Regions from separate parts of the Acinetobacter sp. CIP 101966 genome, predicted to be linked through region 2. Evidence: predicted binding sites of a transcription regulator. Region 2 holds the regulator's gene; the other holds the start of a gene.

Region 1 (4,211 bases), on a different contig from region 2:
TATCATTGATCGTGAAGGTGACTCCATTGCCCACCTAAGGGAAATGAGCAGCCAGGGTTTTAAATGGCTGATTCGGGCGAAAGAAGGCCATCGAATTGAGCATCAGGGCAAAACATGCAAAGTTGCAGAAGCCGCAGAACGAGTAGAAACGCAGCAGGTCCAGCCGATTGCCTATAAAGGAAACCGGCATATGTTGCATGTGGGAGAAACTGCTATCCGGATAACACGTGCAGCAAAACCGAAGAGAAATGACGATTCAGGCCAACGGGTTGCTCCCCAGCCAGGGAGTGCGATTGAAGCCAGATTAATTGTTGCCGTAGTGAAAGATGATCAGGATAAGACCGTCGCAAGATGGTCACTAATCAGCAATGTTCCATCAGAGATTACTACGGTAGAGATGACGACCTGGTATTACTGGCGCTGGACAATTGAATGCTATTTCAAGCTGCTCAAGCAGGCAGGTCATGATATTGAAGCATGGCTTCAGACCAGACCTGAAGCCATTTTAAGGCGGTTACTGATTAGCTGTATGGCTTGTGTTTTAACTTGGCGAATCCAGCGTTCTGAAGATGAACACCATCAGAAAATTCGTGTATTTCTCACCCGTCTTTCAGGTCGGCAGCAGAAAAGAGGTAGGTTGGAAAGTGCACCTGCCTTATTGGCAGGGCTTTCGATTTTACTGAACACTCTTCAACTGCTCTCGGAATATTCAATAGATGAACTCAATGAGATAGCCACAATGGCATTAGGTATCTCATAGATGTGTAGATACCTATGCCCAAAGGGAGAGGGAGCTTTCCCAATGGATTCAAATTAGTAGTAGCAAACATCTAAAAATATCGTTTTCTAATAAAATGAATACTATTTAATTTAAATTTTCTTTATTTGAATAATTAATGTAGTCCCCTCTCCTGAGCAAGTTTTAAAGCACCACTTTTAAAACGAAGCGCAAGTGAGGGTTAGGGAGAAGTAAAAATCACCCATAAAAAAAGCTGCTCTAGAGCAGCTTTTTTTATGTCTAAATAACTTAGAACACTTTTAAAAGTACCCAATACAAACCGCCTGACAGACAGATCGTTGCTGGCAAGGTAAAGACCCAGGCAGACAGAATGGTTTTCACCATCTGGAAGTTCAGACCTGACTTGTTCGCCACCATGGTACCTGCTACTGCAGAGTTCAATACATGGGTAGTGGATACCGGCATACCAAAGCCATCTGCTGCCGCAATGGTTGACATCGCAACAAGTTCGGCAGACATACCCTGACCATAAGTCATATGCTGTTTACCAATACGCTCCCCGACAGTCACGACAATACGCTTCCAGCCGACCATCGTACCCAGACCAAGTGCCAAGGCTGTCGCCACTTTCACCCAGGTCGGGATGTATTGCAGGAATGAATCCAGATTGTCACGGTATTCATCTACTGTTTTTTCCTGTGCAGCACTCATTGTTGGTAAAGCTTCTGCTTTATCCAGACGTTTAAATGCTGTGGTGCTCAGGTACATGTCGTTGCGAAATTCAGACACTTGAGCTTCAGGAACATCCTTAATACTGGTATAGCTACCAACTTTTTCACCCAGATGATCCGTCAAGCTTGCCAATGCAGGCACGACTTCAGGGGTAATTTCCTTGGTCTGAATGTACTTGGTGATCACATCACGAGCTTGTTCATCCGGAATATCCTGATGATTTGGATAGATCACATCCGCTGTTTGTGCAGATAACTGACCAAAAGATTGAATATGTTGTGCATCCAGATTCTTGTTCAGCGAGTACGCCAACGGTACACAGCCGATCAGAATCAGCATGATCAGGCCCATACCTTTTTGACCGTCATTTGAACCATGGGCAAAACTCACCCCAGTACAGGTAAAGATCAGCATGGCACGAATCAATGGTGGCGGTGGCTTGTTACCTTCAGGTGGCTGGAACAATTCCAGTTGACGCTTGAAGATTTTTTTCACCAGCAGGAACACAATTGCAGCAAATGCAAAACCGATTAAAGGCGAGAATAATAGCGCCTTACCGACTTTCATGACTTGCTCCATGTCTATACCTGAAGCGCCAGTACCGGCATTCAGAATATAGTTCATGATGCCCACACCCAGAATCGAACCGATCAGGGTATGTGAACTGGATGCCGGAATACCGAGAAACCAGGTTCCCAGATTCCAGAGAATTGCTGCGATCAGCATGGCAAAGACCATGGCAAAGCCTGCTCCGGAGCCGACATTCATGATCAGCTCGACCGGCAATAACGCAATAATGCCGTAAGCGACCGCACCACTGGCGACCATAACCCCAAGGAAATTACAGAAGCCGGCCCACATCACTGCGACAGGAGCTGAAAGTGCATTGGTATAAATGACTGTGGCCACAGCATTGGCGGTATCGTGAAAGCCATTGACGAACTCAAAGCTCAACGCAATAAAAAGTGCCGTCGCTAACAAAATAACTGAATACAAGCCCAAGGCCGGTACATGCGCTAAATCTGCAGACAACTGGAAGCCGATATAAATCAGCGTAGTGATAATAAGAGTCAGGAACACCGGCATAAAGAATTTCGGTGTTGGCACATGAACATTGGTCGACTTTTGGGAAGCCGACCCGTGTGCTGAATCTACGGGAGTTTGATTAGGATTCATGCAAGCAGGAATAGAGGATTCAAGAATCCCCATATTGTTCAGTTGAATTGTGACAATTATATGACAAACTGCTGTCATATGAAGCAATTATTTGGATTTTCTTGCTGCTATTCGTCCTGTTTAATTCCGACTAAAACACTAGATTTTGATTTTATAAATCATTTACTTAAGATAAGATTCCAGCTTCTTCAAGCTTAAAAACTCAACATATTTTGCTACCAAAACGATTTACGCCCTGCCTGTCATCAAGCTGAGCAAAAGTTTCATTTGCACAGCATAAGCCATCAATATGACAATTTCATGAATAAAAGCATCAGCTTAATTTTTTGATTTTGTTTACTGTCTCAAAGACATCGAATCAGATTAGAGATTGCAATATTTTCTGATCCGGATGTTAAAACTTGTTGTTTTTCTAGATGACTTATCAAATTTTCATATCATGCTTATCCATCATTCTGAGCAATCTCAGCAGAAATCAGCCAACTAATCTGCTAAGATTAGCGTCGTTTTTTTTGATTTCTGCTGAGAAAGTTTGAATGTCTACACTTACCACTTTAAAAGAACTTCTTGCCAAAAGAATTTTAATTATCGATGGTGCGATGGGTACTATGATCCAGCGCCATAAACTGGAAGAAGCCGATTATCGTGGTGAGCGTTTTGCTGACTGGGCCTATGATCTCAAAGGTAATAATGATTTGCTGGCGCTGACTCAGCCACAAATCATTCAAGGCATTCATGAAGCTTACTTGGAAGCTGGCGCCGACATTATTGAAACCAACACCTTTAACGGTACCCGCGTTTCAATGTCGGATTACCACATGGAAGATCTGGTTCCCGAGATTAACCGTGAAGCAGCGCGTCTGGCCAAAGAAGCCTGTGCCAAATATTCAACGCCTGAAAAACCACGCTTTGTGGCAGGTGTGATTGGTCCGACATCGCGTACCACCTCTATTTCTCCAAACGTGAATGACCCGGCGTTCCGTAACATCACTTTTGATGCGCTCAAAGTTGACTATATTGAATCAACCAAAGCCTTGATCGAAGGTGGTGCAGACATCATCCTGATCGAAACCGTGTTCGATACCTTGAATGCCAAGGCCGCAATTTTTGCAGTGAAAGAAGTCTTTAAAGAATTGGGCTATGAATTGCCAATCATGATTTCAGGTACGATCACGGATGCATCAGGTCGTACATTGACTGGTCAAACCGCTGAAGCCTTCTGGAACTCGATGCGCCATGCAGAGCCACTTTCTATCGGCTTTAACTGTGCCCTAGGTGCAGATGCGATGCGTCCACACGTTAAAACCGTGTCTGACGTTGCCAATACCTTTGTTTCAGCACATCCAAACGCTGGCTTGCCGAATGCCTTCGGTGGATATGATGAAACGCCGGAAGAAACTGCAGCCTTTATTAAAGAATTTGCAGAAAGTGGCTTAATTAATATTACCGGTGGTTGCTGTGGTACTACGCCGGATCATATCCGCGCGATTGCAAATGCTGTTGCAGGCATTACCCCTCGTCAAATTCCTGAAATTGAACCTGCCTGTCGTTTAAGCGGTTTAGA
Region 2 (4,211 bases):
CTCGAGTGGTACGGTGACCGTGCCAATGTTAATCAACATTTTTGCCATTCTCTGTATTGAAGTTCCCGCCGCTTATCTGTTTAGCCGGTGGTGGGGTCTGGAAGGTATCTGGTATGCCTACGCGTTGGCCTTTGTCAGCCTGTGTATTTTGCAGGGACTGTATTACCAGTTGGTCTGGAAGAAAAAAACGGTTGAAGCGTTGATTTAGATGCAGGTTTTTTTACGTGCCTAAAGCATTACAGGAGTTAATACTCTCATTTGCAAAAAATTAGCCCCTATCACAGCGATAAAAAAACCCGCTTTCGCGGGTCTGTTTTACAATTTCTTAAGCAGACTTTTTCTTTCTTTTACCAAATTGGGTCGCCAGTGCAGTGACATGCTGATAACCGGTCGGCAAGATTCGCTGAATCAGGTCTATCGCTTTGGCATCATTGCCGATGAGCAGACGGCGCTTGTCTTTTTGTACCGCCTCCAGAATTTGACGGGCAGCTTCTGTAGGTGGACAACGCAATAATTTATTAAAATTACGGGCCGATTTTTCCGGATTCATACCTAAAGTCAGCAGGCTGTTATTCATTTTTGCTGCATTGGCAATGTTGGTACGGATCCCGCCCGGATGCACACAGAGCGCACTGACTCCGCAATTTTCCATGTCCAGTTCCTGACGCAGGGATTCAGTAAAACCACGTACTGCAAACTTGGTCGCATTATAAGCAGACTGGGTCGGCTGAGCTGTTAAACCAAACAGGCTGGAAATATTGATGACATGACCATCGCCAGTTTTCTTGATCAATGGCAGGAATTCTTTGGTACCGTAAACCACGCCCCAGAAATTGATTCCGACGATCCATTCCAGCTCTTCATAAGATGCCCCTTCAACGGTTGAACCCAGTGCAACGCCGGCATTGTTAAAGATCATATTGATACTGCCATGATCCTGTTCGACCTGTGCCGCCCAGTTACGCACCTGTTCCAGTTCAGCCACATTTACTTTCTGAATGGTGACACGGACATCACTCTCTTTAAGCAATTCGAGCGTTTGTGCCAAACTCTGTTCATTGATATCACTGAGGGCCAAATGACAACCCTGCTGAGCCAGTAATACTGCCAGTTGCTGGCCAATACCTGAACCGGCACCGGTAATCGCAGCGACTTTATTGTTAAAATTTTTCATTCAATTTCCTTATGTAAAGAACTGCCATTCCATGACAGCAGGATCTTGTTATGTTGTTTCAGGAGTTAGCACAGATCCTCAATATAGTTTTGACAATATGGATTGTCAATAATTATCTCCTATCTTTAAAGGCCAAATTTCAGGGCAGCATTTCCATATAGGTCTAAGCGTGATTTATTGCTAAGATATTCAAAATCTTCATGCAGATGAGCACATAGGCCTTATGACTGATTCAACCGACTCAGCAGCAAAATCACGCCCCTCCAAGAGCAAGGAACGTCAGTTTAAAGGCCTGTCGATGGCTGAAAGGCAGCAGGCACGTCGTGAAAAGCTGATCGAAGCGGGGATTGAAGCCTATGGCCGTCACGGCTTTTTTTCAGTTACGGTCAAAGATATCTGCAATGAAGCCAAGCTGACCGAACGTTATTTTTACGAATCTTTCAAGAAAAGCGAACATCTGTTTCAGACCATTTTCTTAAAACTGATTGATGAGCTGCAACAGAATGTCATGCAGGCCATGATGCAGGCCTCCACCGATCCAAAAAAAATGATCGAGGCGGGTCTGACCGCTTTGCTCACTACCCTGCGTGACAATCCACGTATGGCCAGGATCATTTATATTGATGCCATGCTGGTGCAGGAACTGCATAATCAGGCCACTATTCATGAAACCATGTCACGTTTCGACCGCATGATTCATGCCTTTGTCATGTTGATGATGCCGCAATTAAATCGCAGTGAGCAGGAAATTTCCCTGGTTTCGACCGGTTTGAATGGCTATGTCACCCAAATTGCTATTCGTTGGGTGATGAGCGGTTTTAAGCATTCGCTTGAGGAAGTTTTATCGTCTTGTAGTGTGGTTTTTTTGGCGCTGCTCGAGTCATATTCAGAGAAAAAATAGATTTTAAATCATGTGTTTAATAGATTTCTATCTCTTCTGTAGTAAATGCAATCTTTATGCTGTACTACGAAAATGAGTAAAATTAATTTATGATTTTTTAACAAGTTTCCGCGCTATATTTGTCACAAATCTTTTCGAATTTCAGCAGTTTTTCCCTTTCTGCAATGATACTGTCATAATTAGTCTTTGTAATAAGCCTGTCATAAATATAAAACGGTTCACCGTTTACATGAAATAGGGTATTGCGTTGTGAAAGATGACTACATATTAATCGTCGATGACGAGCTCCCGATTCGGGAAATGATCCATACCTCTCTGGATATGGCCGGTTTTCAGTGCTTACAGGCAGAAGATGCCAAGCAGGCGCATCAGATGATTGTGGATCAGCGTCCGGCACTGATTTTGCTGGACTGGATGATGCCGGGTGGTGTCAGCGGTGTAGATCTGTGTCGTCGTCTGAAACGTGATGAAAGCCTCTCGGAAATTCCGGTGATCATGCTCACAGCGCGCGGTGAAGAAGACCATAAGGTACAAGGTCTGGATGCCGGTGCCGATGACTACATGACCAAGCCATTCTCGACTAGGGAACTGGTCTCCCGGATTAAGGCGGTGCTTCGCCGCGCCAATGCCCTGAGCGGTGAAAAAACCATTGATGCCAATGGTCTGATTCTGGATCCGGTCAGCCAGCGGGTGAATTTTGGCAATAACATTCTGGAAATGGGGCCGACTGAATACCGTTTGCTGGCATTCTTTATGACCCATCCGGAACGTGCCTATACCCGTGCGCAATTGCTGGATCAGGTGTGGGGCGGTAACGTTTATATTGAAGACCGGACCATCGACGTGCATATCCGCCGTTTGCGTAAAGTGCTGGAACCTTATGGTGTAGACCGTTTTGTACAGACCGTTCGCGGAACAGGCTATCGCTTTTCGACCCGTTCAGATGTCGCTTTAGGTTAATATCTTTTAAGGTAAATCTTGTTTTATGTATGAACCCTACCCTGTCCCCGAACTGGCACGCGAACACAAAAGAATCCGTTACAGCAGTTTATGGGATTTTGCGAAGCAGGATTTACGCCTACTGGCTTTTTTCCTAATTATCGCCAGCTTTATCGGTTTTGGGATTGGGTATTTCTGGATTTGTATCGTAATTGCCTTCGTGGCATTCTTTGCGACCCAAATGCGTTCCTTATATCTGGTCAATGAATGGATTTCCAATCGCCCTTATGATGTTCCACCGAATATTGGCGGGATTTGGGGTGCGCTACTTTTCAATGTTTATCGCGCCCAACGTCAGGAACGGATTGTTCAGGCGGAAATGGTCGAACTGATTGATCGTGCACAATCTTCGCTGGTGGCCTTGCAAGAAGCTGTGGTGCTGCTTGATGAAAACCAGCAGATTGAATGGTGGAATCCGGCGGCTGAACGTCTGCTCGGAATCTCCAGTGATGACCGTCGCCGTAATATCCTGACCTTGTTACGCCAACCGAGCTTTATCGAATATTATCACCATATTGATGAATCTCCCGACGGCCTGAAAATGCGTTCTTCGCTGTTTGAAGACCACTATGTGCAGGTTAAAATGACCCGTTTTGGCGGAGAAAGTCGGGTACTGGTCGCTTATGATGTGACCCGGATGCACAATCTGGAACAGATGCGAAAGGATTTCGTCGACAATATTTCCCATGAACTGCGCACTCCTTTGACCGTACTCAGTGGCTATATTGAAACCTTTACCGATCAGGAAGATATCAATCCACGCTGGAAACGCGCTTTTGATCAAATGCAGTCGCAAACCCGACGCATGAATGCACTGGTCAACGACCTGCTGCTGCTGTCACGTCTGGAAAATGATAAGAATATTGCCAAAAACCAGATCATTGAAATGCCGAGTCTGATGAACCAGCTATTCGATGATGCCCAGGCCTATAATATTGATTATGGTCATACCCTGAATCTGGACATTGACAGTCATTGCGATCTGATCGGTTCAGATATGGAACTGGCTAGCGCTTTTAGCAACCTGATTACCAATGCCATCAAGTATACGCCTAAAGGCGGCACCATCACCATCGGCTGGCATGATGATGGCGAATCTGCCTATTTTGTGGTGCAAGATAACGGCATCGGTATTGA

The links. The regulator PhoB, encoded in region 2, activates phosphate uptake and scavenging genes when phosphate is short. The targets are predictions, from matches to a motif close to TGTCATNAANCTGTCATAA.
Region 1: a site for PhoB is predicted at 2,695-2,713, ahead of F891_RS04845 (inorganic phosphate transporter). Genes of this name have one in related genera too.

The regions. Positions count from the first base shown of each region.
Region 1 is NZ_KB850159.1:403,252-407,462, forward strand. Features, by position in the region: gene F891_RS04840 (transposase) at 1-760, shown strand, start outside; gene F891_RS04845 (inorganic phosphate transporter) at 1,028-2,647, opposite strand; gene metH (methionine synthase) at 3,184-4,211, shown strand, end outside.
Region 2 is NZ_KB850164.1:194,868-199,078, reverse strand. Features, by position in the region: gene F891_RS16370 (MATE family efflux transporter) at 1-208, shown strand, start outside; gene F891_RS16365 (SDR family NAD(P)-dependent oxidoreductase) at 326-1,174, opposite strand; gene F891_RS16360 (TetR/AcrR family transcriptional regulator) at 1,398-2,075, shown strand; gene phoB (phosphate regulon transcriptional regulator PhoB) at 2,325-3,035, shown strand; gene phoR (phosphate regulon sensor histidine kinase PhoR) at 3,061-4,211, shown strand, end outside.